DNA from 3 places in the Enterobacter adelaidei genome. Region 1 is predicted to be linked to each of the others. Evidence: predicted binding sites of a transcription regulator. Region 1 holds the regulator's gene; each other region holds the start of a gene.
The links. Region 1 encodes Fur, which represses iron uptake genes when iron is present. Its sites were predicted from a motif close to ATAATAATGAGAACNACTATCAA; they were not measured.
Positions count from the first base shown of each region.

Region 2: a site for Fur is predicted at 5,013-5,035, ahead of exbB (tol-pal system-associated acyl-CoA thioesterase). Genes of this name have one in related genera too.
Region 3: a site for Fur is predicted at 7,652-7,674, ahead of sufA (Fe-S cluster assembly scaffold SufA). Genes of this name have one in related genera too.

Region 1 covers NZ_CP154353.1:1,239,310-1,249,169, forward strand. The annotation lists gene nagE (N-acetylglucosamine-specific PTS transporter subunit IIBC) at 1-411, shown strand, start outside; gene glnS (glutamine--tRNA ligase) at 581-2,248, shown strand; gene chiP (chitoporin) at 2,697-4,094, shown strand; gene chiQ (ChiQ/YbfN family lipoprotein) at 4,110-4,439, shown strand; gene fur (ferric iron uptake transcriptional regulator) at 4,547-4,993, opposite strand; gene fldA (flavodoxin FldA) at 5,282-5,812, opposite strand; gene ybfE (LexA regulated protein) at 5,968-6,255, opposite strand; gene ybfF (esterase) at 6,384-7,157, opposite strand; gene seqA (replication initiation negative regulator SeqA) at 7,341-7,889, shown strand; gene pgm (phosphoglucomutase (alpha-D-glucose-1,6-bisphosphate-dependent)) at 7,914-9,554, shown strand; gene potE (putrescine-ornithine antiporter) at 9,589-9,860, opposite strand, start outside.
Region 2 covers NZ_CP154353.1:3,929,877-3,939,736, forward strand. The annotation lists gene AAHF05_RS19080 (methyl-accepting chemotaxis protein) at 1-393, opposite strand, end outside; gene AAHF05_RS19085 (aldo/keto reductase) at 623-1,663, shown strand; gene AAHF05_RS19090 (TIGR00645 family protein) at 1,709-2,197, opposite strand; gene AAHF05_RS19095 (ESA_00282 family adhesion-associated protein) at 2,279-2,782, opposite strand; gene AAHF05_RS19100 (hypothetical protein) at 2,886-3,290, shown strand; gene AAHF05_RS19105 (hypothetical protein) at 3,292-3,744, shown strand; gene exbD (TonB system transport protein ExbD) at 3,790-4,215, opposite strand; gene exbB (tol-pal system-associated acyl-CoA thioesterase) at 4,220-4,951, opposite strand; gene metC (cystathionine beta-lyase) at 5,203-6,390, shown strand; gene yghB (DedA family general envelope maintenance protein YghB) at 6,534-7,193, shown strand; gene AAHF05_RS19130 (AraC family transcriptional regulator) at 7,240-8,139, opposite strand; gene yqhD (alcohol dehydrogenase) at 8,335-9,498, shown strand; gene dkgA (2,5-didehydrogluconate reductase DkgA) at 9,604-9,860, shown strand, end outside.
Region 3 covers NZ_CP154353.1:1,914,453-1,924,312, forward strand. The annotation lists gene AAHF05_RS09370 (FAD-binding and (Fe-S)-binding domain-containing protein) at 1-603, shown strand, start outside; gene menI (1,4-dihydroxy-2-naphthoyl-CoA hydrolase) at 600-1,010, shown strand; gene AAHF05_RS09380 (YdiH family protein) at 1,096-1,290, shown strand; gene fdhF (formate dehydrogenase subunit alpha) at 1,709-3,859, opposite strand; gene AAHF05_RS09390 (biofilm development regulator YmgB/AriR family protein) at 4,051-4,329, opposite strand; gene AAHF05_RS09395 (hypothetical protein) at 4,359-4,679, opposite strand; gene ycgZ (regulatory protein YcgZ) at 4,684-4,923, opposite strand; gene AAHF05_RS09405 (diguanylate phosphodiesterase) at 5,264-6,484, shown strand; gene AAHF05_RS09410 (MerR family transcriptional regulator) at 6,672-7,400, shown strand; gene sufA (Fe-S cluster assembly scaffold SufA) at 7,714-8,082, shown strand; gene sufB (Fe-S cluster assembly protein SufB) at 8,091-9,581, shown strand; gene sufC (Fe-S cluster assembly ATPase SufC) at 9,591-9,860, shown strand, end outside.

The DNA of each region.
Region 1 (9,860 bases):
CAGGTGCCTGACGAAGCCTTCGCCAGCAAAGCGGTCGGTGACGGTGTTGCGGTAAAACCAACGGAAAAAACCGTGGTGTCACCAGCAGCCGGTACCATCGTAAAAATCTTCAATACCAACCATGCGTTTTGCCTCGAAACCGAAAATGGTGCTGAGATCGTTGTCCACATGGGTATTGATACCGTTGCGCTGAACGGCCAGGGCTTTACTCGCCTGGTGGAAGAGGGTGCTGAAGTCGTCGCAGGGCAGCCAATCCTGGAAATGGATCTGGACTTCCTGAACGCCAACGCGCGCTCAATGATTAGTCCGGTCGTTTGCAGCAACATTGATGACTTTAGTGGCCTGGTCATTCAGGCGAAAGGTCAAGTGGTTGCGGGTCAAACGCCACTGTATGAGATTAAAGGCAAGTAATCGCTCCTGAGTAGAGTCATGCCTTAAGCGGCGGGGGATATCCCTCGCCGCTTTTTTTTGCAGCAAATGCCCCCATTATTTTCTTCAGAGCCGTTTTAAGGGTTGTCACTACGTCCGGCTTATAAGATCATATGCCGTTATACGTTGTTTACGCTTTGAGGAATCCACGATGAGTGAGGCAGAAGCCCGCCCGAGTAACTTTATTCGTCAGATCATCGATGAAGATCTGGCCAGTGGTAAGCACACCACAATTCATACGCGTTTCCCGCCGGAGCCGAACGGTTACCTGCATATTGGTCACGCGAAATCTATCTGCCTGAACTTTGGCATTGCTCAGGACTACCAGGGGCAGTGCAACCTGCGTTTCGATGACACCAACCCAGTAAAAGAAGACATCGAATACGTTGAGTCCATCAAGAACGACGTGCAATGGCTGGGCTTTAACTGGTCTGGCGACATCTGCTACTCCTCTGACTATTTTGGTCAGCTGTATGCCTATGCGGTAGAGCTGATTAACAAAGGTCTGGCGTACGTCGACGAGCTGTCTGCCGATGAGATCCGTGAATACCGCGGCTCGCTGACCGCGCCGGGCAAAAACAGCCCGTACCGCGATCGCGGCGTGGAAGAGAACCTGGCGCTGTTTGAAAAAATGCGTGCCGGTGGCTTCGAAGAAGGCAAAGCCTGTCTGCGTGCCAAAATTGACATGGCATCTCCGTTCATCGTGATGCGTGACCCGGTGCTGTACCGCATTAAGTTTGCGGAACACCACCAGACGGGTAACAAGTGGTGCATCTACCCGATGTACGACTTCACCCACTGCATCAGCGATGCGCTGGAAGGCATTACTCACTCTCTGTGTACGCTGGAGTTCCAGGACAACCGTCGTCTGTACGACTGGGTACTGGATAACATCACTATCCCTGTGCATCCACGTCAGTACGAGTTCTCTCGTCTGAATCTGGAATACACCGTGATGTCCAAGCGTAAGCTGAACCTGCTGGTGACCGACAAGCACGTTGAAGGCTGGGACGATCCGCGTATGCCGACTATCTCTGGTCTGCGTCGTCGTGGTTACACCGCCGCTTCTATTCGTGAGTTCTGCAAACGCATCGGTGTGACTAAGCAGGATAACACCATTGAAATGGCGTCTCTGGAATCCTGCATTCGTGAAGATCTCAACGAAAACGCACCGCGCGCAATGGCAGTCATCGATCCAGTGAAACTGGTTATCGAAAACTACCCGCAGGGTGAAAGTGAGCTGGTGTCCATGCCTAACCATCCGAATAAACCGGAAATGGGTAGCCGCGACGTACCGTTCAGCGCTGAAATCTGGATCGATCGTGCTGACTTCCGCGAAGAAGCGAACAAGCAGTACAAGCGTCTGGTATTGGGTAAAGAGGTGCGTCTGCGTAATGCTTACGTCATCAAGGCTGAGCGCGTAGAGAAAGATGCTGAAGGCAATATCACCACCATCTTCTGTTCTTATGATGCTGAAACCCTGAGCAAAGATCCGGCTGATGGCCGTAAAGTGAAAGGCGTTATCCATTGGGTAAGCGCTGCACACGCGCTGCCTGTTGAAATTCGCCTGTACGATCGTCTGTTCAGTGTCCCTAACCCTGGTGCTGCCGAAGACTTCCTGGCGACGATCAACCCGGAATCTCTGGTAATTAAACAGGGTTATGCCGAGCCGTCTTTAAAAGCGGCCGAAGCAGGTAAAGCGTTCCAGTTCGAACGCGAAGGTTACTTCTGCCTGGATAGCCGTTACAGCACGGCGGAAAAACCGGTGTTTAACCGTACCGTTGGCCTGCGTGACACCTGGGCTAAGATCGGCGAATAATATTGCAGTTCTGGTCAATGAGAGACAAACGCCGCGATAAGCGGCGTTTTTTTATTTAACGATCAGGCCATTAACGCGCAGCTCAAATAAGGTATGTGCGAAATTCAGGTCAATGAGGTGCTACTTATTTTACTCAAAAAAAGTTTTAATATTTACGAATAGCCTTAAGGACAAAAAATACACAGAATAAACGGTCGGCACTCCCTCAAAATACGCGTTATTCCCTGTAAATCCTCGCATTGGCACAGATGTTACAAATCACTACCAATTATGTGCACTTCGTCATAATCCTGACTTTTGCTCGCTGAAAAGCATTGATAATTCGCGTCGCGAAAAATAACCTAAAGGCGGTAGTTAATTCGAGGGTATTTCTAACTACCCCTGACCATTAGGTCTTTTATATTTTTCGCCGTTTAAGGCGTTTTAATTCGTCAAAGAGGAATAATCTATGCGTACGTTCAGTGGCAAACGTAGTGCGCTGGCGCTGGCTATTGCCGGTGTGACAGCAATGTCGGGCCTGGTGATTGCACCAGAGGCGAAGGCAGCAGGTTTTATTGATGATTCAACCCTCACGGGGGGGATTTACTACTGGCAGCGTGAACGTGACCGTAAAGACGTCACTGAAGACAAATACAAAACCAACCTTTCTCACTCCACCTGGAACGCCAATCTGGATTTCCAGTCTGGTTATGCTGCCGATATGTTCGGTCTGGATATTGCTGCATTCACGGCAATTGAAATGGCGGAAAACGGCGACAGCGCCCACCCGAACGAAATCGCATTCTCCTCCAGTAATAAAGCCTATAAAGAAGACTGGTCCGGAGATAAAAGCGGTATCAGCCTGTATAAGGCAGCAGCGAAATTCAAATACGGCCCGGTATGGGCGCGCGGTGGTTATATTCAGCCAACCGGTCAGACATTGTTAGCACCACACTGGAGCTTTATGCCGGGTACTTACCAGGGCGCGGAAGCGGGTGCCAACTTTGATTACGGTGATGCAGGTGCGTTGAGCTTCTCCTATATGTGGACCAACGAGTACAAAGCACCATGGCACATTGAAATGGACAAGTTCTACCAGAACGATAAGAAAACCAAAGTAGATTATCTCCATTCACTGGGTGCTAAATACGACTTTAAAAACGACCTGGTACTTGAGGCGGCATTTGGCCAGGCTCAAGGTTACATCGATCAGTACTTTGCCAAGGCCAGCTATAAATTTGATATCGCGGGTAGCCCGCTGAGCACCAGCTACCAGTTCTACGGTACGCGCGACAAAGTCAGTAATGGTGGCGTCAATGATATCTATGACGGCACCGCGTGGTTGCAGGCTCTCACCTTCGGCTACAAAGTCGGACAGGTTGATTTGCGTCTGGAAGGCACGTGGGTGAAAGCGGAAGGGCAGCAGGGGTACTTCCTGCAGCGTATGACCCCAACCTATGCATCGTCTAACGGTCGTCTTGATATCTGGTGGGATAACCGCTCTGACTTCAACGCCGACGGCGAAAAAGCGGTGTTCTTCGGTGCGATGTATGATCTGAAAAACTGGAACCTGCCAGGCTGGGCGGTGGGTGCATCTTACGCTTATGCCTGGGATGCAAAACCTGCAGATATGGCTACACCGGACGCTTACTACGATCCAAACTATCGCCTGAAAGAGTCTTCTTACAGCCTGGATGCTATCTACACCCTGCAGGACGGCCGCGCGAAAGGCACGATGTTCAAACTGCACTTCACCCAGTACGACAACCACTCCGACATTCCGAGCTACGCAGGCGGTTACGGCAACATCTTCCAGGATGAGCGTGACGTGAAATTCATGGTTATCGCTCCGTTCACTATCTTCTAATGGAGACAGAACATGATGAAAAACATCGTAATCGTCGCGTTGCTGGCTGCGGGGCTGGCGGGGTGTGCGCAGGAGCAGGCACCGAAAGAGGACTCGCGTCTTAAAGAGGCGTATAGCGCCTGCATTAACACAGCGGAAGGTTCACCGGAGAAGATCGAAGCCTGTCAGAGCGTGCTGAATGTGCTGAAGAAAGAGAAGGCACATGAGCAGTTCGCCACACAGGAAAACGTTCGCGTGATGGATTACCAGGCCTGTATTCAGGCACGTAAAACCGGAAACGATCAGGAAGTGGCGAAGCGTTGCGACCAGATCTGGAAAGAGATTCGCAGTAACAACAGCAAATAATTCTCTGTCATCATGCCCGGTAGCACAACGCTACCGGGCTTTTTTGCGTCAAATAACAGGCAAAAAAAAGCCAACCTCGCGGCTGGCTCAGAGTATGAAAGCTTGAGTTATTTAGCGTCGTGCGCGTGATCGTCTTCGCGGCAATCACCTTCAGCACAGTGACCATACAGGTACAGGCTGTGGTTGGTCAGGCGGATGCCATGACGAGCCGCGATTTCACGCTGGCGCGCTTCGATGGAGTCATCGCTAAATTCAATGACCTTGCCACAGTCGAGGCAGATCAGGTGATCGTGGTGCTGTTGCTGGGTCAGTTCGAATACAGATTTACCGCCTTCGAAATTATGACGGGTAACAATGCCCGCGTCATCAAACTGGTTCAGCACGCGATAGACGGTAGCGAGCCCAATTTCTTCGCCCATGTCAATAAGACGTTTATAAAGGTCTTCCGCACTGACATGGTGATTGTCTGGACCCTGAAGCACTTCAAGGATTTTTAACCGAGGAAGCGTAACTTTCAGGCCAGCCTTCTTTAATGCGGTATTGTTGTCAGTCATGCGGAATCTGTCCTGTTGCTAAACGATTCACTTCTGTAGGAAGTGACAGAAAATGCACCTTGGATAATGCGTCTCATTATAGAACTGCCATGTCTAAATGAAAACAGCAAGTCTCAGGCAAAATATGCTTATAAAAATGGGGTATCACCAACAAACTTGCTCAATGGAAACCACATTTTTCAGGGAGACATTGTACAGGTCTGGGCGAAAAAGTTAAAAGATTGTAGCAATTAATTTAATCGGTTTGACCTGGGGCGTGGCGCAACCGCAGTTGCGCCACGATAAAAATCAGGCGTTCAGAATATCATCCAGGTGCAGTTCTTCACGGATCTGCTTAACCCACTTCTCAACACGCTCTGCGGTCAGTTCAGGCTGGCGGTCTTCGTCGATGGCCAGACCCACGAAATGATCGTCATCAGCCAGGCCTTTAGAGGCTTCGAAGTGGTAACCCGCCGTTGGCCAGTGGCCTACGATAACCGCGCCATTTGGCTCAATGATGTCGCGGATGGTACCCAGCGCATCACAGAAATATTCTGCGTAGTCTTCCTGATCGCCACAGCCAAAAAGGGCAACCAGCTTGCCGTTGAAATCAACTTCTTCCAGCGTCGGGAAGAAATCATCCCAGTCACACTGGGCTTCACCGTAGTACCAGGTTGGAATACCTAGCAGCAGAATGTCATAGCCTTCGAGATCTTCTTTGCTGCTCTTGGCGATGTCATGCACATCAGCAACGTCTTTACCGAGCTGTTTTTGAATGTTTTTTGCGATATTTTCGGTATTGCCGGTATCACTGCCGAAGAAAATGCCGATGATTGCCATGAGTAAAATAACCTCTTGAAACTTAATAGTATGGTGGCGCAATTCGGCCACGGATAAGGGCAATAATAGCAGAACTGGCAACCCTGCGGAAACAGCTATCGCGCAGGACTGCACTCTGTGCTACATGAAAAGGGCGATAAAGGGGATTTTCAGACTTATGCCTGGCTGCGTAACGTCTCAAGCTGGACGAGCAACATCTCTTCAATGAGTTCGCTGCGGCTAATATTTCGCGCGTCAGCCAGCTCGTTAAGCGCATCGACGGCGTCGGCGTTGAGCTTCAGTTCGACACGCTTAAGCCCACGATTTTTATCGCGTTTAAGCTGATTGCGTTTATTGATACGCAGCTGTTCATCGCGCGAAAGCGGATTCGTTTTCGGTCGTCCCGGGCGACGCTCATTCGCGAACAGATCTAGTGTCGTACGGTCCGTTTGTTCTTTGGCCATGATTCTGAGACTTCGGGGGAAACACGCCGCCCTGCTAATGCCCGGGCGATAAGCGCGCCATCATACATCACCAAAAACGGCACGCCAACGACTGGAAGCCTGCAGCCTTCCAGTCGCTCTCTTTTTAATCAATTTGCAGTATCAGCAAGATAGCGGCGAATGGCGCGCAATACGGCGTCAGGTTTTTCCGCGTGAACCCAGTGTCCGGCCCCGGCGATAACATGAGCACGAGCCTGCGGGAATTGCGCCAGCAATGCGTCGCGGTACGCGTCGGTGACGTAAGGCGAGTTACCGCCACGGATAAAGAGGGTAGGATGCGGCCAAACAGGTACCGTTTCCCAGCCTACGATATTGTTGTACTGCTCCCAGAGCACCGGCACGTTAAAACGCCATTGTCCGTCAACAAATGACTTCAGCAGGAACTGCACGACACCTTCTTCATCAAGATGCTCACGCATGACGGCAGCCGCTTGTTGACGCGTTGTGGCACCAGCCTCTGTTACCGCGTTGATCGCCGCGAAAATTTCGTCATGGCGTCGAACGTCGTAATCCACCGGAGCAACATCGATTACCACCAGACCCTGAATTCTCTCAGGTGCGAGCGCCGTCAGGGCCATCACCGCTTTCCCGCCCATTGAATGCCCGATGAGGGTGACCTTTTGCAGGTTGTTGGCATCCAGCGTATCCAGCAGATCCTGCGCCATTGCCGCGTAGGTCATCTCTTCTGAGCGCCCTGAAAGACCGTGATTGCGCATGTCGACTTGCAAAATGTCGTGATCGCTAACCAGATCGCGCGCCAGCACGCCCAGGTTATCCAGGCTGCCAAAAAGTCCGTGAACCAGTACGATGGGAGAATTATTGTTCGGCGATTGTGCAGTTTGCGCTCGGGTATTCAATTTCATGGCAAAGTTCTTTTTTTACGTATGTCAGGTTAGGGTATCATGTTGACCATTCTGCCGCCCGGCTGCAAGGTTCCAGTTTAATCTGACTTTTGCCGCCAACCTGGTTTGACGCTATCCGCTGTTGGGATTTGACCTTATAATCCCAATGACTTGTATTCAGATAAGATATCGCACTGGATTAAGATGAAAACAATCGAAGTTGATGACGAACTCTATCAGTATATTGCCAGCCAGACGCGGCATATCGGGGAGAGTGCGTCCGACATTTTACGGCGCATGCTTAAAATTTCCGCCGCTTCACAGCCTGTCACCCCAGTTACCAAAGATGTCGTGTCTCAGCAGAGCGTTGTTGCACAAGCAAAACCTGCCGTGACACCGGCAAAAGATAAAGTACGGGCGATGCGCGAGCTGCTGCTGTCCGATGAATATGCGGAGCAAAAAAAGGCGGTTAACCGCTTTATGCTGGTGCTGTCTACACTCTACTCACTGGATAACAAAGCGTTTGCTGAAGCGACCGAGTCGCTGCACGGTCGTACTCGCGTCTATTTCGCGGGTGACGAGCAAACGCTGCTGCAAAATGGCAATCAAACCAAACCCAAACATGTCCCTGGCACTCCGTACTGGGTGATCACCAATACCAATACGGGCCGCAAGTGCAGCATGATTGAACACATCATGCAGTCTATGCAGTTCCCGGCGGAATTGATTGAAAAGGTTTGCGGTACAATTTAACCCTTGCATCAGAAGGACCCGGTAATGGCAAATCACAGCCGTGCAGGCCAACCTGCACAACAAAGCGATTTGATTAATGTCGCTCAGCTGACCGCGCAGTATTACGTTCTGAAGCCGGTTGTGGGCAATGCAGAACACGCCGTGAAGTTTGGTACATCTGGTCACCGCGGTAGCGCGGCGCGCCATAGCTTTAACGAACCGCACATTCTGGCCATTGCTCAGGCCATTGCGGAAGAGCGCGCCAAAAATGGCGTTACTGGTCCATGCTATGTGGGAAAAGATACCCATGCTTTGTCTGAGCCGGCATTCATTTCTGTCCTGGAAGTGCTGGCCGCAAACGGCGTTGATGTGATTATTCAGGAGAATAACGGATTCACGCCAACGCCTGCGGTGTCTAACGCCATTCTTGTGCACAACAAGAAAGGGGGCGCGCTGGCTGACGGGATCGTTATCACGCCATCCCACAACCCGCCGGAAGATGGTGGTATCAAATACAACCCACCTAATGGCGGCCCGGCTGATACTAACGTCACCAAAGTGGTGGAAGATCGTGCTAACGCCCTGTTAGCCGATGGCCTGAAAGGTGTGAAGCGTATTTCTCTGGATGCTGCGATGGCATCTGGTCATGTGAAAGAGCTGGATCTGGTACAGCCGTTTATTGAAGGACTGGCGGATATCGTCGACATGGCGGCGATTCAGAAAGCTGGTCTGAAGCTGGGTGTGGATCCGCTCGGTGGCTCCGGTATTGAATACTGGAAACGCATTGCTGAGCATTACAAGCTGGATCTGACCATCGTGAACGATCACGTCGATCAGACCTTCCGCTTTATGCACCTGGATAAAGACGGCGCAATCCGTATGGACTGCTCCTCTGAATGTGCGATGGCGGGCCTGCTGGCGCTGCGCGACAAATTCGATCTGGCATTTGCCAACGACCCGGATTACGACCGTCATGGTATCGTCACCCCGGCAGGGCTGATGAACCCGAACCATTACCTGGCGGTAGCGATTAACTACCTGTTCCAGCACCGTCCGCAGTGGGGCAAAGAGGTTGCTGTGGGCAAAACGCTGGTCTCCTCTGCGATGATCGACCGTGTTGTCGACGCGCTGGGCCGCAAGCTGGTGGAAGTGCCGGTGGGCTTCAAATGGTTCGTTGACGGTCTGCACGACGGCAGCTTCGGCTTTGGCGGTGAAGAGAGCGCCGGGGCATCTTTCCTGCGTTTCGACGGCACGCCATGGTCAACCGATAAAGACGGCATCATTATGTGCCTGCTGGCGGCGGAAATTACCGCTGTCACCGGTAAAAACCCGCAGGAACACTACAATGAGCTGGCTGCACGCTTTGGTGCACCAAGCTATAACCGTATTCAGGCATCGGCGACTTCAGCTCAGAAAGCCGCCCTGTCCAAACTCTCTCCGGAGATGGTCAGTGCGAGCACGCTGGCTGGCGACCCGATCACTGCACGCCTGACGGCTGCACCGGGTAATGGAGCCTCTATTGGCGGCCTGAAAGTGATGACTGAAAACGGCTGGTTTGCCGCGCGTCCATCCGGTACCGAAGATGCGTACAAGATCTATTGCGAAAGCTTCCTCGGCGCTGAACATCGTCAGCAGATTGAGAAAGAAGCGGTAGAGATTGTCAGTGAAGTGTTGAAAAACGCGTAAGAATGAAAAAGGGAGCCGAATGGCTCCCTTTTTTTTAGCTGTGCTTATTCTTTAACTCGAACCGTGGTGACACCAGACCGTACAGCGTCCAGCCCATAAAGGTGACCATTGCGCCGTAAAGCATTGCTTCCTGGCCGGATGAGTAGAGCGCATAGAAGCTGTAGATTGCCCCAATCAGCGCCACGATATTGGCTGCCCGCGCTTTGCGTGGATCCACCTTCGCCACCTTCTGAATAATCACCAGCGCCGCCATCGACAGAATATACGGAATGATGTTCGTCACGACCGCCAGGTTAACCAGCACGT
Region 2 (9,860 bases), 1.9 Mb from region 1:
CGGCGTGATACCTTGATCAAGCAACGCCTGCCAGGTACCGATAACCTGAGCAGAAATCTGTTCGTCCATTGGTCCTGGCGAGATCGCTTTCATCTCGGCCAGTTTCTTACCCATGTTATCCAGCGCCTGTTGGGCAGAGGCCAAATCCGGCGTGCCGCCTGCGGCTTTGACTTCCATCGCACGGCTCAAACGGGTCACAAAGCGGAAATACTGATCGTTGCCCTGACTGAGTACCGTCATCTGTTTGACCAGTTGACGATCCACGTCATTGCCATCCGAAACACGCGAAAGGGACCAGGTACTGTACAGGCCAACACCCGCCCACATTAAACAAAAGATCCCGAGAATCGTCAGCATGACGAAGCGGATCGTGAAATTACGGAGCATATTCATAAGTCTTCCTTGCCGTGAGGGTGAATTCGCCCAGAGGCGAGTACTTCTCTCGTTATCGGCAGGAACCGGGGAAATTATAACGTTTTGTGATCATTTTTGATTAGCGTGGCTTCATTAGTCACACAGCTGACGTTAACCATCACCTCGCGCTTAGTTATGTCATTTGTGATGTGATAAGTTCAGAATGAAAACGTTGTTTCGAAAATTCAACGATAAAAAAGGAGACATCATGTCCTGGAACCCTGACCCCGCCCGCTATGAAAATATGCAGTACCGCTACTGCGGAAAAAGCGGCTTGCGCCTGCCAGCACTGTCGCTTGGTTTGTGGCATAGCTTTGGCCACGTACACCCTCTCGAATCCCAGCGCGCGCTGCTGCGCAAAGCCTTCGATCTCGGTATTACCCATTTTGATCTTGCCAACAACTACGGTCCACCAGCGGGTAGTGCAGAAGAAAATTTTGGCCGCCTTCTGCGGGAGGATTTTGCCGGGTATCGCGACGAACTGATTATCTCCACTAAAGCGGGTTACGACATGTGGTCGGGGCCGTATGGGTCTGGCGGTTCGCGTAAATATTTGCTTGCCAGTCTCGATCAAAGTCTGAAGCGGATGGGTCTGGAGTATGTTGATATTTTCTATTCCCATCGCGTCGATGAAAATACGCCGATGGAAGAGACTGCGGCGGCACTGGCCCATGCTGTGCTAAGCGGTAAAGCGCTGTATATCGGGATTTCATCCTATTCAACGGAGCGCACCCAGAAAATGGCTGACCTGTTGCATGAGTGGAAAATTCCGCTGCTTATGCATCAGCCATCCTACAACCTGCTCAACCGCTGGGTAGATAAGACCGGCCTGTTGGATACGCTTAAGCAAAACGGGACGGGTTGTATTGCGTTTACCCCGCTGGCGCAGGGGTTGCTTACCGGAAAATACCTGAACGGGATCCCTGAAGATTCTCGCATGCAGCGCGAGGGTAAAAAGGTACGCGGCCTGACGGAAAAAATGCTGACCGAAGCCAATCTCAACAGCCTGCGTTTGCTGAGTGAAATGGCGCATGTCCGTGGACAGACGATGGCGCAGATGGCACTGAGCTGGTTGCTCAAGGATGAACGCGTCACCTCAGTGCTGATCGGTGCAAGTCGCCCGGCCCAGATCGAAGAAAACGTTCGGGCCCTGGATAACCTGCACTTCAGCGAAGATGAGCTGGAAAGGATTGATCGACATGTTGCGGACGGGGAGTTGAACCTGTGGCAGGCATCATCGGATAAATAGGTCTTTTTCGCCCCCTCAGCCCGTAGGGCGAGGGGGATACGTACTTTACTTCTTACTGATCTTATCCAGATACCCCATCACAAACGCTGACAACACAAACGTCAGATGGATAATGACGTACCACATCAGTTTGTTATCCGGGACATTTTTCGCGTCCATAAATACGCGTAACAGGTGGATAGAGGAGATCGCCACAATCGACGCTGCCACTTTATTCTTCAGCGACGAGGCATCCATTTTGCCCAGCCAGCTGAGTTTCTCTTTACGCTCATCAATATCCAGCTGGGAGACAAAATTTTCGTAGCCAGAGAACATCACCATCACCAGCAGTCCGCCCACCAGGGTCATATCTACCAGCGACAGCAGAACCAGAATCAAATCCGCTTCGGCAATGGAAAAAATGTTCGGCAGAACATGCCAGATTTCCTGAAAGAACTTAATCGTCAGAGCGATAAGCGCCAGCGAAAGGCCAAAATAGACGGGAGCCAGTATCCAGCGAGAGGCGTACATGGCATTTTCAAAAAAGCGTTCCATAAAGTCCTGTTTGCAAAAGAAACCAGCGCCCAGTATATCTCAACGGCGCTGACTGTTTGCAATAACTCAACGGTACGTCACTCAGACGTTATCCGGGTTAACCTCCGGACGTGCGTACTCAGGCCAGACAAGCGCCACCAGCTCAGGATAGGCTTCCAGACTGAACTCACGAAAGCACTGACGCAGATTTAATACGTCGAGGTCAGAATATGATACTTTCTCACCGTTCAGACAGCGTTTTTTGATATTATCATAATATTTATACACTGCTGAATTCAGGTCGCTGCAGCGACGCTGTGCCTCAAACAGTCCGGGCGTATCATTAATTTCCGACATTTTCATGCGTTTAATTGTCGCGTGTAAAAAGTCGATATATTCATGGTTCACCCGCCAGTACCAAACAGGCGTTACTGAGTTCATCAATACAGAGAAATGATCTTCCCCTTCCTCTTTTGTCATCCGTTCAGGTTGTGGAGGTTCACTGGCGTCCTTCGACACTTTCGTTTTATTGAATTCCTGCATCAATAAAAGAACACCAGCGGTCAGTAATAGTAATGTGATGACCGTAAAAAAGATGCTGTTCATGGGTAGGCTCCATTTTTTTTGATTTTAAAATTGCCTCATGATATTGTCAACGAATCTCACGCCTTTACCAACCCCACCCTGTTGAAATTAAAGGAAATTAAAAATGCTGCCCGACTATCTCGTCCCGGCTAAGTACCACATTGCGTCTGTGGAACAGCAACCCGCGGAAGCAGAAAAAGAGGCGAGTTTCACTCAGGGAAAAAGAAAGCTCTCCGATTTCGAGCCTGACATATTAATTGGCGTTTCCCAAACAGGGAAATCCCGTAATATGTTGCTGGAAGAGCACGATCGTCATATAAAGGACCGCTTATTTCGCGCTATAAAAATTGAAGCCTTTGTCCATCTGCTGAATGACCTGCAAGCCGAAGGCGAAATAGATGCCCAGAAACTAAGTCAAATAATGGCCGAAAAAACAGAAGAAATAAATGAAGCGGGCAATGAAATTTGGCTTAATCTAATTACACGAGAAAAAAACAACCCTATATTTTACACCCTGGGGGAAGATTAACGTGAAAGAAATTAAAAATAACGACGTTTATTTGACTTTAGATGATAAAAAAAGTGATGAATTTATCTTAAAGCAAAATCTCGACGCGCTGAGAAAGACAAAAAATGACGAGATGACGCGTATAACACAAGATTTGGTATCGATCCCGGCGACGCTGGTGCGTCTGAAATGGCAGAATCGCCGTGAAATTTACCCGCTACAGGTCAAAGAAGAAATTTACGGTGCCGTGGTGAATGCCATCATCGAGCAGCGTCCAGAGCTGAAAGAGAAGGTGCTGGGACGTCTTGAGGCCAATTATCAGTATCTGCTTGCCAGAGAAATCGCCACCCTGCGTCTGACGCGCAAGCTGTCAGACGGTGAGTACCGTACCTCAAACGTCACCTGCGTGGCGCTTGATGAGGACGCGCTGGCTTCTCACCCGACCGCTCCTGCATCCACTGATACAAAAAAATAATCAAACCGATATGCATAAAAAAAGCCGGCTTTCGCCAGCTCTTTTTTACTTCACGGTCGCTTTCTCTTCGCCGACCAGCCCAATCTTCAGATAACCCGCCTGATGCAGCGTGTCCATTACCTTCATCATGGTTTCATAATCGACGGTTTTATCCGCACGGAAGAAGACCGTGGTGTCCTTCTTGCCACCCGTGAGCTGATCCAGCGCCGGGATGACAGAGTCGGCCGTCACCGGGTCGTTCCCGAGGAACATGGATTTATCCGCTTTTACCGAGATATAGATTGGCTTCTCCGGGCGCGGCTGTGGCTGGCTGGAAGAGGCAGGTAGATTCACCTTCACATCCACCGTCGCCAGCGGCGCAGCCACCATGAAGATAATCAGCAGAACCAGCATAACGTCGATAAACGGCGTTACGTTGATTTCATGCATTTCGCCGTTATCGTCCAGATTTTCGTTCAGACGCATCGCCATAGTATCAACCTGCGCGCAGTTTAGACGCCGCGTGCACCGGCTTAACCGAGCTGGCATTCAAATCAAGATCGCGACTTTGCAGCAGCAGAACCTGTGCTGCAACATCGCCGAGAGTGGCTTTGTAACTGCCAATCATACGCGCGAAGATGTTGTAGATAACCACAGCCGGGATTGCTGCAACCAGACCGATTGCCGTCGCCAGCAGCGCTTCCGCGATACCCGGCGCAACCACCGCAAGGTTGGTAGTTTGAGACTGCGCGATACCGATAAAGCTGTTCATGATGCCCCAGACCGTACCGAAAAGCCCGATGAACGGCGAGATCGCACCGATCGTCGCCAGATAACCATTGCCACGGCCCATATGTCGACCTACAGCGGCAACACGACGCTCCAGACGGAAGCCGGTACGTTCTTTAATACCTTCGTTATCTTCACTGCCAGCGGAAAGTTCCAGCTCGTTCTGAGCTTCATTAACTAACAGGGTGGTCAGGCTTTTTACGTGGAAGGATGAGGTCATATCTGAAGCCTGATCCAGAGAGCGGGCTTCAGCCAGTTGCTGTTGCTCCCGCTTAAGGCGACGCTTCTGCGAAAGCAGTTCAGCACTTTTGCTGAAGAAGATAGCCCAGGTGACAACGGACGCCAGAATCAGGCCGATCATCACAATCTTAACCACGATGTCAGCATGTTGATACATGCCCCAAACGGAGAGATCCGTCTGCATCAAATTATTACCCACTCTGTATCTCCAGGACGCAAATCACAAAATCTGAGCGTAATAATATCAAAACGTCGTCGAATTGATAGTAGTTCTCATTAGTATTTGCATGGTGCCGTAATTTTCGCTCACTTTCCTTGCGCTTACGCAGTAAAAATTTCTTATGCGGTTTTTTGCTAATATTTTCTGCTTATTCGATAAGCATCCGGGTGCAGTTTTTTACAATCGTGGTAGTCTGGACGTCCAGACGTATAAAAACAGGGTTAGCGAACATGACAAAGAAGCATCTTGATACCACGCTGGTACAGGCAGGACGCAGCAAAAAATACACCCAGGGATCGGTCAATAGCGTGATTCAACGCGCCTCCTCATTAGTGTTTGATACCGTTGAGGAGAAAAAAAACGCCACGCGCAACCGCGCAAAAGGCGGACTTTTTTATGGTCGTCGCGGCACGCTAACCCATTTTTCACTCCAGGAGGCCATGTGCGAGCTGGAAGGCGGCGTGGGCTGTGCGCTGTTCCCGTGCGGGGCGGCTGCGGTCGCCAATACGATTCTGGCGTTTGTGGAACAAGGCGATCATATCCTGATGACCAACACCGCCTATGAACCCAGCCAGGACTTCTGCACCAAAATCCTCAGTAAGCTCGGCGTAACAACCGGTTGGTTCGACCCGCTGATCGGCGAAGGTATTGCAGAACTTATTCAGCCAAACACGCGCATTGTGTTCCTGGAATCTCCAGGGTCACTCACCATGGAAGTGCACGACGTCCCGGCTATCGTGAAAGCGGTACGCCGCAAAGCGCCAGAGGCGATCATCATGATCGATAACACGTGGGCGGCGGGCGTGCTGTTTAAAGCACTGGAGTTTGACATTGATATCTCGATTCAGGCGGCGACCAAATACCTGATTGGCCATTCTGACGGCATGATTGGTACTGCGGTATCCAATGCACGCTGCTGGGATCAGCTGCGCGAAAATGCCTACCTGATGGGGCAAATGGTTGATGCGGATACCGCCTATATGACCAGCCGCGGGATCCGTACGCTGGGCGTGCGCCTGCGTCAGCATCACGAAAGCAGCCTGAAAATAGCCGAATGGCTGGCGCAACACCCGCAGGTTGAACGCGTCAACCATCCGGCGTTACCCGGCAGCAAAGGTCATGAATACTGGCAACGTGACTTTACGGGGAGTAGCGGTTTGTTCTCATTCGTTCTTAAAAAACGGCTGGATAATGACGAACTGGCAAACTATCTGGATAATTTTACCCTCTTCAGCATGGCCTATTCCTGGGGCGGCTTTGAATCCCTGATCCTGCCTAACCAGCCGGAGCAGATCGCGGCTTTACGTCCCGGCGGCGAAGTGGACTTCAGCGGAACCCTGATTCGACTGCATATCGGTTTAGAAAATGTTGACGATTTAATCGCGGATTTAGCGGCAGGGTTTGAACGTATCGTGTAGAGTGCAGGCTGAAAATGTACTCCCTGGACGTTTTTGTGAACATTGCTACCAGAAAAGTCTGTATGAGTTGCGCCCGTGATCAAACCCGAAGCGCAAATAAAGGAGTACAATAGTTTCATATCTGCTGTTCCACAGGAAAGTCCATGGCTGTTATTCAAGATATTATCGCAGCGCTCTGGCAACATGATTTTGCCGCGCTGGCGGACCCTCACGTCTTAGGTATCGTCTACTTCGTGATGTTCGCGACTCTGTTTCTGGAAAATGGATTACTGCCAGCGTCATTTTTACCCGGTGACAGTTTGCTTTTACTTGCCGGGGCGTTGATCGGCAAAGGCGTCATGGACTTCACGCCAACGATGGTGATCCTCACTTCCGCAGCCAGCCTGGGCTGCTGGCTGAGCTATTTGCAGGGCCGCTGGCTTGGGAACACGCGCGTCGTGAAAAGCTGGCTGGCCCAGTTACCGCATAAATATCATCAACGTGCGACCTGCATGTTTGATCGGCATGGCCTGCTGGCACTGCTGGCCGGGCGTTTTCTGGCGTTTGTTCGTACTCTGCTGCCAACAATGGCGGGCATTTCTGGTCTGTCGAACCGCCGCTTCCAGTTCTTTAACTGGCTGAGCGCCCTGTTGTGGGTTGGTGTGGTCACGACGCTCGGCTACGCGCTGAATATGATCCCGTTCGTGAAACACCACGAAGATCAGGTGATGACCTTCCTGATGGTGCTGCCGATTTTCCTGCTGGTGGCAGGGCTGGTAGGGACCATCGCGGTAGTGATTAAGAAAAAGTACTGCAGTGCATAAACAAAAGCCGGGTGGCGCTACCGCTTACCCGGCCTAAGCTTCCCCTTCACGCTCCCTGCATGGTTCTTATACGTGACGCATCTTCCCCCGGCGTGACGCCGAAGTAGCGCTTAAACTCCCGACTGAACTGCGACGCACTTTCATAGCCCACCCTCATCGCCGCCGCGCTGGCCTTCATGCCATCGTGGATCATCAGCATTCGCGCCTTATGCAGGCGGTAGGTTTTGAGATACTGCAGCGGTGAAGTGCTGGTCACCGACTTAAAATTATGGTGAAACGCCGAAACACTCATATTCGCTTCTGCCGCGAGCTGGTCGACGCTCAGGTTTTCCGTGTACTGACTTTCAATACGCTTGAGCACGCGGCTTATCAGGCTGAAGTGGGTCTGTCGGCTCACCAGCGCGAGTAAAGCCCCTCCCCCCGGCCCCAGCAGTACATGGTAGAGAATTTCGCGGATAATCTGCTTGCCGAGAATACGTGCATCCAGCGGCCTGTCCATTACGTCCAGCAGACGCTCAATGGCGCAGAGGATCTCTTCAGATAATGTCGCGGAGTTAATCCCGCTTGATGCCATTGAAGGCTGGAAAAGCTCGTCTTCACCAATCTCCATCAGCAGCTCCTGCAACTGAAGAATATCGACATTGACGCGAATACCCGCCAGCGGAACGGCCTCTGTCGCGAAAGTTTCACATTCAAAGGGTAAAGGTACTGTCAGCAGCAGGTATTCATTGGTGTCGTAACGGAAGACTCGTTCATTGATATAGCCAATTTTATGGCCAGAAAAGAGAAAAACGATGCCTGGTTGATACATGACCGGCGTGCGCGTCCCGGGTTGCGTACCGTAGAGCAGGCGAATGTCCGGCAGCAAATTGCTGACACTATTTTCATTATCTATCAGTCTCTTAATCTGCATTGTGAGCTGATGACAGATCGCTTCACGGTTCATATTACGTTACTCCGGGTACGGTTTCCGACGTTGATAGTGTGCGTGCTTTTCCGCGCTTTCTCCAGCGCGCTGTAGAAATGGGCAAGACATCGGCAGGAATGTGCATTGAGAGGATAGCCCCGGACAGCCACAATGTGCAGCATCAGGTAGCCTTCTGCGCCACCACGATTTTTCACCCACATAAGGGAACGAGCAATGAACAACTTTAATCTCCACACCCCAACCCGCATTCTGTTTGGTAAAGGCGCTATTGCCGAGTTGCGCGCACAGATCCCTGCTGACGCCCGCGTACTGATCACCTACGGTGGCGGCAGCGTGAAAAAAACCGGCGTGCTGGATCAGGTTTACAGTGCCCTGGAAGGTCTGGACGTGCGTGAATTCGGCGGCATTGAGCCAAACCCGTCTTACGAAACGCTGATGAATGCAGTGAAAATCGCCCGCGAAGAGAACATCACCTTCCTGCTGGCCGTTGGCGGTGGCTCAGTGCTGGATGGCACTAAGTTCATCGCCGCAGCGGCACATTACGCTGACGGCATCGACCCATGGCATATCCTGGAAACCCGTGGCAGCGACGTGAAAAGCGCTATCCCGATGGGCTCCGTACTGACTCTGCCAGCCACGGGCTCTGAATCCAACAAAGGTGCCGTGATCTCCCGCAAAACCACCGGTGATAAACAGGCCTTTATGAACGAACACGTTCAGCCTGTGTTCGCCATCCTCGACCCGGTTTACACCTACACCCTGCCTGCACGTCAGGTGGCTAACGGTGTGGTCGACGCCTTTGTGCATACCGTTGAGCAGTACGTGACCTACCCGGTGGATGCCAAAATTCAGGATCGCTTCGCGGAAGGCATTTTGCTGACGCTGGTTGAAGAAGGTCCGAAAGCGCTGAAAGAGCCAGAAAACTACGATGTTCGCGCCAATGTGATGTGGGCGGCAACGCAGGCGCTTAATGGCCTGATCGGTGCGGGTGTGCCTCAGGACTGGGCAACCCATATGCTGGGCCACGAACTGACGGCCATGCACGGTCTGGATCACGCTCAGACGCTGGCCGTAGTACTGCCTGCGCTGTGGAACGAAAAACGTGACACCAAACGCGCCAAACTGCTGCAGTACGCCGAGCGCGTGTGGAACATTACCGAAGGTTCTGACGATGCGCGTATTGATGCCGCCATCGAAGCGACCCGCAACTTCTTTGAAGGCCTGGGCGTGCCAACGCGTCTCTCTGGCTACGGCCTGGATGGTAGCTCCATCCCTACCCTGCTGGCGAAACTGGAAGAACACGGTATGACTCACCTGGGTGAGCACGGCGACATCACGCTGGACGTGAGCCGTCGTATCTACGAAGCGGCACGCTAAGCGTTTTTGTCCTCCCGACTTTCGTTTTTTGACATTTCGTCCAGACTTAATGCACACCCCATCGTCGGAGAAACCCTCCGACGATGCGCACCTGAAGGAGGAAAAATGGCAAACCAAACCGTAATCAGGCTGAAGGACGGCAACGTGATGCCCCAACTGGGGCTCGGCGTATGGAAAGCCGGTAACGACGAGGTCGTCTCCGCCATTCATAAAGCCCTGGAAGTCGGCTACAGGTCGATTGATACCGCCGCTGCGTACAAAAACGAAGACGGTGTGGGTAAGGCACTGGCCAGCGCTGGCCTGCCCCGCGACGACCTTTTCATTACCACTAAACTGTGGAACGACGATCAAAAGCGCCCCCG
Region 3 (9,860 bases), 680 kb from region 1:
CCAGTGGTTCTGCCGTTCTCTCCGAATGGTAAGGCGCAGCACATTAAAGGCTTCCTGACGCGCTTTGCGAAAACCGCGCAGAAAACCTCTGATTTCTTAAACCGTGTGGCGCAACTGGGTATACCGATGGTTGGCGTCGATCCGGCGCTGGTGCTCTGCTATCGCGATGAATACAAGCAGACGCTGGGCAATAAACGTGGTGATTTCCACGTCATGCTGGTGCACGAGTGGCTGCCGATGGCCCTGGAGGATAAGGCTGTTCAGGATGTCAGCGGTGAACCGTGGTATCTGTTCGGTCACTGTACGGAAGTTACCGCGCTGCCGGGCGCTCCTGCCCAGTGGGCCTCTGTCTTTGCCCGCTTCGGCGCGAAGCTGGAGAGCGTCAATGTGGGCTGCTGCGGCATGGCCGGAACCTACGGACACGAAGTGAAAAATCACGCGAACTCGCTCGGTATCTACGAGTTGTCCTGGCATCAGGCGATGCAGCGTTTGCCGCGAAACCGCTGTCTGGCGACAGGCTACTCCTGTCGTAGTCAGGTGAAACGGGTAGAAGGTAACGGGGTACGCCACCCATTGCAGGCTTTACTGGAGATAATTGGATGATCTGGAAACGTGCTGTGACGCTGCAGGCGCTGAACGCTATGGGCGAGGGCAATATGGTGGGACTGCTGGATATCCAGTTCACCCGCATTGGCGACGATGATATCGAGGCGACCATGCCCGTCGATCGTCGCACGCACCAGCCGTTTGGTTTATTGCACGGTGGCGCGTCCGTCGTGCTGGCTGAAACGCTGGGCTCGGTAGCAGGGTATCTCTGCACTGAAGGGGAGCAGAAGGTTGTCGGGCTTGAGGTGAATGCTAACCATATTCGCTCGGTGCGCAGCGGGCGCGTGCGCGGTATTTGTCGCGCCCTGCACGCCGGAAGCCGCCATCAGGTATGGCAAATTGACATTCTCGATGAGCAGGATCGTTTGTGCTGTTCGTCGCGGCTGACGACGGCAGTTGTGTAAAGATTTCAGATGTTTTGCCTTTGGTCAAAAGTTAGCCACTGCGTTGTGATATAGTGGTCAGGTTTTGTACATAAGCGAGGACATCATGGATACTGAAATAACCCCAACACAGCTGGCAATTGAATATTTACGTCGCGATAAAAGCAACCTGTCTCCGGCGCAGTACCTGAAAAAGCTGAAACAACTTGAGCTGGAATTTGCAGATTTGCTGGCGCTCTCTTCGAATGAACTGAAAGAAGAGATCTACTTTGCCTGGCGGTTGGGCGTTCACGTCCATTGAGTGTATGTAAATGAAAGGGCCGCGATTGCGGCCTTTAATAAACCAGCAGTGGCAAAACGTCTGTGAAAGTTCATGTTTGTCAGAGCCCCATGTTTTGCGCAACTTCCTTCTTTACAAGGTTTACCATAGCTACTTTCCAGGGAAAATACTGCGACTATCATGCGCCAGTTTTATCGCATTGTTCTCGAGTTTTTCTATATCAAGGTATTCCTGAGCGTGAAATCAATACATGGAGAGATGAGTCGATAAGTGATGATGAGAACCATCACCAGCTTTTCGGAGAAGACGCGGCATAATCAAATCATTGATGCCCGCCAGAATCATGCGATTGATAAAATAAATGACGGGGACGACCTGTCTTGCCTGCTGATGATTGGGTAAGGGAAATGAGGCTCGCCGTTGCGAGCCTCATTCATTATCAGACATTCACTGCGTTTATCAACCGCGTTTTCATCGTCTGGTAAGATGAAGCCGCAAAATCCTCCGCCCAGCGCTGATCCTCAATCGCCTCCAGCTGCACCGCGCAGTATTTCGTCTCCGGCGTTTTGGAGACGGGATCGAGGTTGTCCTGCGTCAGTTCGTTACAGGTCCCAATCCACCACTGATAGGTCATATAGACCGCCCCGGCGTTGATACGCTCGCTAATGTTGGCGCGGGTAATCACTTTACCACGACGCGAACGCACCCAGACCAGTTGCCCGTCTGTAATGCCCAGCTTAGCTGCATCGGCAGGGTTCATTTGCACGCGGCCAGGCTCGTCGGCCAGGCTTTGCAGCGCGGCGCAGTTCCCGGTCATGGAGCGGCAGGAGTAGTGCCCCACCTCGCGTACCGTACAGAGCACCAGTGGGAAATTCGCATCCGGGGTTTCCGCCGGCGCGCGCCACGGGGCGGCAAAGAGCTGCCCTTTACCGGATGCGGTGTCGAACTGATTGCCTTTGTACAGGTACGGGGTTCCCGGATGATCCAGCGTCGGGCACGGCCACTGGACATGACCCATCTCACCCATTTTTTCATATGTCACGCCGAAGAACAGCGGGCACAGCTCGCGCATCTCGTCCCAGATCTGCTGGTTAGACTCGTAATGCATCGGGTAGCCCATTTCGCTTGCGAGCAGGCTGATGATCTCCCAGTCGCGCTTCACGTTGCCGCTGGCTTCGATGGCTTTGCCAAAACGCTGGAACCCCCGGTCGGCACAGGTAAATACACCGCCGTGTTCACCCCAGGAGGTGGCGGGGAGAAGAACATCCGCTACTTCCGCTGTTTTGGTCATAAAGATGTCCTGAACCACCACAAAGTCGAGGGCCCCAAAACCGCTGCGAACCAGGCCGAGATCGGCCTCGGTCTGAAGCGGATCTTCCCCCATGATGTAATAGGCTTTGACCTTACCTTCCAGTGCCAGGTGTGGCACTTCAGTTATGCGTGTTCCGACACGATCGTCCATTTTGTTGACGTCAATCCCCCACGCATCAGCGAACTTCTGCCTGATTGCCGGGTCCGTGACGTCCTGGTAACCCGGGAACATATTGGGCAGAACCCCCATATCGCAGGCACCCTGTACGTTATTTTGGCCGCGTACAGGGCCAACGCCGACGGCAGGTCGTCCAAGGTTGCCGGTCAGCAGCGCCAGGCTGGAAAGTCCTTTAACCACATCAACAGCCTGACCAAACTGCGTTACACCCATGCCCCACATCACGGTGGCTGAAGGTGCCGCCGCAAAAGTGCGCATCGCCTGGCGAACATCGCGGGCGGGAATGCCGGTAAGATGTTCGACATTCTCTGGTGCATAGTCTTTTACCGTCTGACGATAGGACTCAAGCCCTTCTGTAAAACGCGCAACGTAGTTTTTGTCATAGAGTTCTTCTTCCAGCAGCACATAACCAAAGGCGTTAACCAGCGCCATGTTACTGCCGTTTTTTAGTTGCAGATGCTGATCGGCAATGCGTGCCGTTTCAATGCGACGCGGATCGCAGACGATGATTTTTGCACCGTTTTCCCGGGCCTTCAGCACACGTCTGGCGACGATAGGGTGAGAGTCTGCGCAGTTGTAGCCAAAAACCAGCAGACATTTTGAGTTTTCGATGTCGTTGATGGAGTTACTCATTGCCCCGTTGCCCAACGTTTCCTGTAAGCCGGCAACGGAAGGACCGTGACAGACGCGTGCGCAGCAGTCGACGTTGTTGGTGTTCAGCACAGCACGGGCAAATTTCTGCATCACATAGTTGGTTTCATTCCCGGTACCACGGGAGGAGCCGGTGGTCATGATCGACCGTGGGCCGTACTGCTCTTTAATGCTGCTGAGTTTGTGGGCGGTATAGCGGATTGCCTCTTCCCAGGTGACGGGAGTAAATGCCTCTCCTTTGTGGTAGCGGATCATCGGTTGGGTCAGGCGTGGGGTGAGGAGACGGGTATCGTTGAGGAAATCCCAGCCGTAAAAGCCTTTCAGACACAGGGTGCCCTGGTTTGTGACGCCCTCTGCCGCTTCGGCACGGATAATACGGTTATTTTCAACGACAAGGTTTAATTTACAGCCTGCACCGCAGTAGGGGCAGACGCTAGCGATCTTTTTCATCAATAACAGACCTGTTAAGAAATGAAGCAAAGTTGGCTGGAAAACCCAGCCCCGTAATCGGAAGTAAGCAGGAACCGTGCCAGGTTGGCTTTGCTGGTTTTACAGGGGGTTAAGCGAGGAAGGCGCGTGTCATCGTCAGAACATTCGTCAGTTTTGACGATGACACGAGAGCAGGATGAGTGGCCGTGATATTACAGGTCGTCCATGGTGTAGCCCACGACAATTTCCAGGGTCTTGCGAATAACATCCGCCTGGACAACGTCGTTGGTCGATTCCAGCGTCTGAATGAGCCAGAGGATGATCGCTTTGTTGGAGAGATGCCCTTCGGAGGCCAGAACACAGCGTACTGCAGTAGAAAAAACAGTGGACTCTTCAGCAAAACGATCGCCTGCGTGACGGAAATATTCCGACAGCGCACTGTCTAAAAAAGCAGAATGGTATTCGGGTTGAAGCTGAATATTTTGTCTCATTTGTTCTCACCGTAGCTGTTAAATGACAGTCAATGTATTTTTTTTGGGTTGGACGGTTTTCCACTTCCAAATAACGGCACAACATTGTCTTTGTTATCGTTGAGAGATCCCTCTCTGTTCGTTCGTCCTTGCGCGGTTCTGCGACGTGTAAAGGCGATGCTGTTTGAGCCGATCTCGGCAATCACCACCGCAAGTGTCTCCCGCCGCCAGGGATCCTTTTCATGTTTTTTCATGGCCCGCAGACGCTGTAGCAATCCTTCGGTTGTCACTGGCCCCCGCTCTTTCAGAAGAGAAAGGACGGCTTCACCGATAAGCTGGTCTATCAGTCGATCTGCGTCACTGCTGTTCATGGCATTACCGCTCGAAGAGGAGACCAAGCAGCATGTGATAATGTTGTTCCTCTTCCGGGCCATCGGCCCTTTCGAGGCGGCTTAACAGTTTGGTACAGAGCGATTTGCGATTGAGGTTTCGCCCGTCGCTAAGAATCTCAACCACGACCTGCCCCAATGTTTCCTGCTGAGTAGGAAGTGCTGCTTTTTCGAAGTACTGTGCAATCGCTGCTGCCGAATCTACGACATAACCGTTCTGTTGCATGTTTCACTCCTGTAAAAATTCGTAATCAGTAACGTTACATTTAAGGTATACACAATTCTCAAATCTGTACATTAAAAATGTACAGATTTTGGATTTATTTGTGATATTTTTTATTAATTATAATTATTTCAATGGGTTGTTTGCATGTCACGAAATGGTAACTTTACAAGATATATTGTACAAATCAGAGCGGCACTGTTAAGTTGTACAGCGCAAAAATAGAAATCATTAAATGGCGTAAATGATTGAGATGTAAATTATTTGTCAGGCAATTAATGTGCTATAACAGATCCTTATCCACATGTTTTTGTGGTCAGAACCCTAACCCCCCAGGAATAGCATGCTTACAACCATCATTTACCGCAGTCATATCTGCGAGGACGTTCCAGTGAAAGCGCTGGAAAAAATGGTCGCTGCTGCAAATAGTAAAAATCGGCAATCCAATGTCACGGGGATCTTGCTGTTTAACGGCACACATTTTTTTCAATTGCTCGAAGGGCCAGTGGAACACGTTTCGTCAATCTATGAGCAGATCTGTAAGGACGCACGTCACCATAACGTGGTGGAGTTGATGCGCGATCACGGGCCGACCCGACGTTTTGGCAACGTGGGTATGGAGCTGTTTGATTTGCGCCAGTTCGACAGGGAGGAGGTACTTCAGCAGGTGCTTAACAAAGGCACCACACGTTATCAGTTGACATACAATGACCGTCCTTTGCAGTTTTTCCGCACCTTTGTCGAGGCCACTGAGAAAGCCAACTATTTTGAATTGCCTCCGGCGGATTCATGGGATTTTATCCCCGAAGAAACACCGCTATCTGCGCAACCTGAGGTGGTGGCAAAAGGAGCGGACTGCAGTTTTGCGTTTCAACCCATCGTCGATCCGTTCATGCAGCAGGTCGTCTCCTGGGAGGCGCTTCTCCGCACACCATCCGGGGATTCACCAGGTGTGTACTTCGCCAACCGCCCACGTGATGACGTGTACGCGTCTGATTTGCACAGCAAGCAGGTTGCGCTCTCAATGGCCAGCGCGCTGGGGCTACAGGACCAGACATTATCCCTCAACCTGCTACCTATGACGCTGGTGAATGTTCCGAACGCCGTGGACTTCCTGCTCACCACGATTGATGCAAATGGCTTTGTGCCCGAGCAAATTGTGGTGGAATTCACGGAGAGCGAAGCCATTTCCCGTTTCGATGAATTTACCCATTCGGTCAGGCAGTTAAAAAGTGCGGGTATCAGTGTGACGATCGATCATTTTGGTGCCGGTTTTGCCGGGCTACAGTTACTGGCACAGTTCCAGCCGGACAGAATTAAAATTAATCGCGACCTGGTCGCAAACGTGCACAAAAGCGGCCCCAGACAGGCCATCATTCAGGCGATCATCAAGTGCTGTACCTCCCTTGAAATTCAGTTCTGTGCGGTCGGCGTGGAGAAGGCGGAAGAGTGGATGTGGCTGGAGTCTGCAGGAATTTCTCAGTTTCAGGGACACCTTTTTGCCAGCCCCCGGCATGGCGGAATTCCGGCTATTGCGTGGCCAGAGAAAAAGTCCGAGTTCTGAAAAAGCTGTACACAGTTCGACTGACGTGACTGTACGAACGGTAAAATTTATACAACAATGTATGAACAGGTAAATGGCTTGTAACGCAATCACCTGCTTAAAACGAGGTCTTAGTTATACAAATGGTTTGTACAATCTGATAAGGTTGGTGTAGTTGGGTATGGAAGTACTGTGCGTGAGGGAGTTAATGGCCTATTACAGTATCGGCGAAGTGGCCGAACGATGCGGTATCAACCCCGTTACGCTGCGTGCCTGGCAGCGCCGTTATGGATTGTTGAAGCCGCAGCGCAGCGAAGGGGGTCATCGTCAGTTTGACGATGAAGATATCCTGCGTATTGAAGAGATCAAGCGCCTGATGAAAAGCGGCGTCTCGGTCGGAAAAGTCAAAGCCTTACTGGAAAACAAGGACGTACTGACTCAGGGTAACTGGGTTTCATTCCAGGAAGAGATGATGACCGTTCTGCGTTATGCCAGCCCGGCAAAGCTGCGCGCCAAAATTGGTGAGTTTCGCCGCGATCACGCGCTGGATGCACTGATTGATAACATCATCTCTCCCGTCCGCCAGCGAATGAATCAGGACCAGAACACCGTGCGTCACATGGCAAGCCTGCTTGACGGCGTCCTGATTGAATTCGCGATTGCAAGCCTGGCGGAGTCCCGCAAGAAAGCGGGTAAAGACGCGCTGCTTATTGGCTGGGAATGCGAGGACCGTACTCATTTGTGGCTTGAGGCCGCACGCTTATCGCAGAAAGGCTGGCATATTGATGTGCTGGCGGAACCTATTGACTCACCGCGTCCGGAACTTTTCCCGGGGCAAAAAATCTTCGTCTGGACGGGGAAATCTCCAACGCCTCGCCAGCAGGAACAGCTCGATCACTGGCGTGAACAGGGGTTTGCTGTCTCATTTCATCACTGAGTGTAAGAGGCCTTGAAGGCCTTTTTTTATCAGTGTCACTTTCCGGGCATCGTCTATCTTAAAAATAGGCATTTCCGATGCATATTTTATTTTTTCCTCTTCCTTCGTGTTTTTGGATGAATAATGCATTATTTATCAATGCATTGAACAATTAAATCCATCCCTCCGGCCTGTCGCAACAGGGTCTATGCTTAATAAAAGTAGCCAAAAAGGGCGGTTTAGCCGAATGCCCCTGCTGCCAGAGGGTTGAAGTGATAATCGTTATCACTAACATGGTGTTATGCCCTGATGGCAAATCAGATGAGGTGGACCTATGGAACTGCATTCAGAAACCTTCAATCCTGCCGATTTTACCTGGCGTGGTTTAACGCTCACGCCAGCGGCGGCGGCACATATTCACGAGCTGGTGGCGAAAAAGCCCGAGATCCTCGGCGTGCGCCTTGGAGTCAAACAGACGGGATGCGCAGGCTTCGGCTACGTGCTTGATACCGTCACCGAACCCGAGAAAGATGATCTGGTCTTCGAGACCGACGGCGCAAAATTGTTCGTCGCGCTGCAGGCCATGCCCTTTATCGACGGTACAGAAGTGGACTACGTACGGGAAGGTTTAAACCAGCTGTTCAAATTTCACAACCCGAAAGCCCAGAACGAATGCGGCTGTGGCGAAAGCTTTGGGGTATAGGCGGAACTATGTCTCGTAATACTGAAGCAACGAGTGAAGTAAATACCTGGAGCGGGGGGCACCTCAACTATAAAGAGGGGTTCTTCACCCAGCTGCAGACCGACGAGCTGGCGAAAGGCATTAACGAAGATGTCGTGCGGGCGATCTCGGCGAAACGTAATGAGCCAGAGTGGATGCTGGAGTTTCGCCTGAGCGCTTACCGCGCGTGGCTGGAGATGGAAGAGCCGCACTGGCTGAAAGCGCATTATGACAAGCTGAATTATCAGGACTACAGCTACTACTCAGCGCCATCCTGCGGCAGTTGCGACGATACCTGTGCCTCTCAGCCTGGCGCAGTACAGCAGACTGGCGCTGAAAACAGCTTCCTCAGCAAAGAGGTGGAAGAAGCCTTCAACCAGCTGGGCGTGCCCGTACGTGAGGGCAAAGAGGTGGCGGTAGACGCCATTTTTGACTCCGTCTCAGTGGCAACCACCTACCGTGAAAAGCTGGCAGAGCAGGGGATCATTTTCTGCTCCTTCGGCGAAGCCATTCACGAGCACCCGGACCTGGTGAAAAAGTACATTGGGACCGTGGTGCCCTCTAACGACAACTTCTTTGCGGCGCTCAACGCGGCGGTGGCCTCTGACGGTACCTTTATCTATGTGCCGAAAGGCGTGCGCTGTCCGATGGAACTCTCGACATATTTCCGCATCAACGCCGAAAAAACCGGTCAGTTTGAACGGACCATTTTGGTGGCCGATGAGGGCAGCTATGTCAGTTACATCGAAGGGTGTTCCGCCCCGGTGCGTGACAGCTACCAGCTGCACGCGGCGGTAGTGGAGGTCATCATCCATAAAGATGCCGAGGTGAAATACTCGACGGTACAAAACTGGTTTCCGGGTGACGGCAATACCGGTGGCATCCTGAACTTCGTGACCAAACGTGCGCTGTGCGAAGGTGAAAACAGCAAGATGTCGTGGACCCAGTCAGAAACGGGCTCGGCTATCACCTGGAAATACCCGAGCTGTATTCTGCGTGGGGATAATTCCATCGGTGAGTTCTATTCGGTGGCGCTGACCAGTGGCCATCAGCAGGCCGATACCGGGACCAAGATGATCCACATCGGGAAAAATACCCGGTCGACCATCATCTCGAAAGGCATCTCAGCCGGACACAGCCAGAACAGCTATCGTGGTCTGGTGAAAATCATGCCGACGGCCACCAATGCGCGCAACTTTACCCAGTGTGACTCGATGTTGATTGGCGCGGACTGCGGGGCGCATACCTTCCCGTACGTTGAGTGTCGTAACAATACCGCCCAGCTTGAGCACGAGGCGACGACGTCGCGTATTGGGGAAGATCAGCTCTTCTACTGCCTGCAACGCGGGATCAGCGAAGAAGATGCTATTTCGATGATTGTGAACGGCTTCTGTAAGGACGTGTTCTCTGAACTGCCGCTGGAATTTGCCGTTGAAGCACAGAAACTCCTCGCCATTAGTCTTGAACACAGCGTCGGTTAAGGAAAGCACATGTTACGTATTAAAGATTTACAGGTTAGCGTGGAAGACAAAGCGATCCTGCGTGGCCTCAATTTTGATGTCAAACCGGGTGAAGTTCACGCCATCATGGGGCCGAATGGTTCCGGGAAAAGTACGCTTTCAGCGACGCTGGCAGGCCGTGAAGATTATGAAGTGACCCACGGCTCGGTCGAATTTAACGGCAAAGATCTGCTGGAAATGTCCCCGGAAGATCGTGCGGGAGAGGGCATCTTTATGGCCTTCCAGTACCCGGTAGAAATC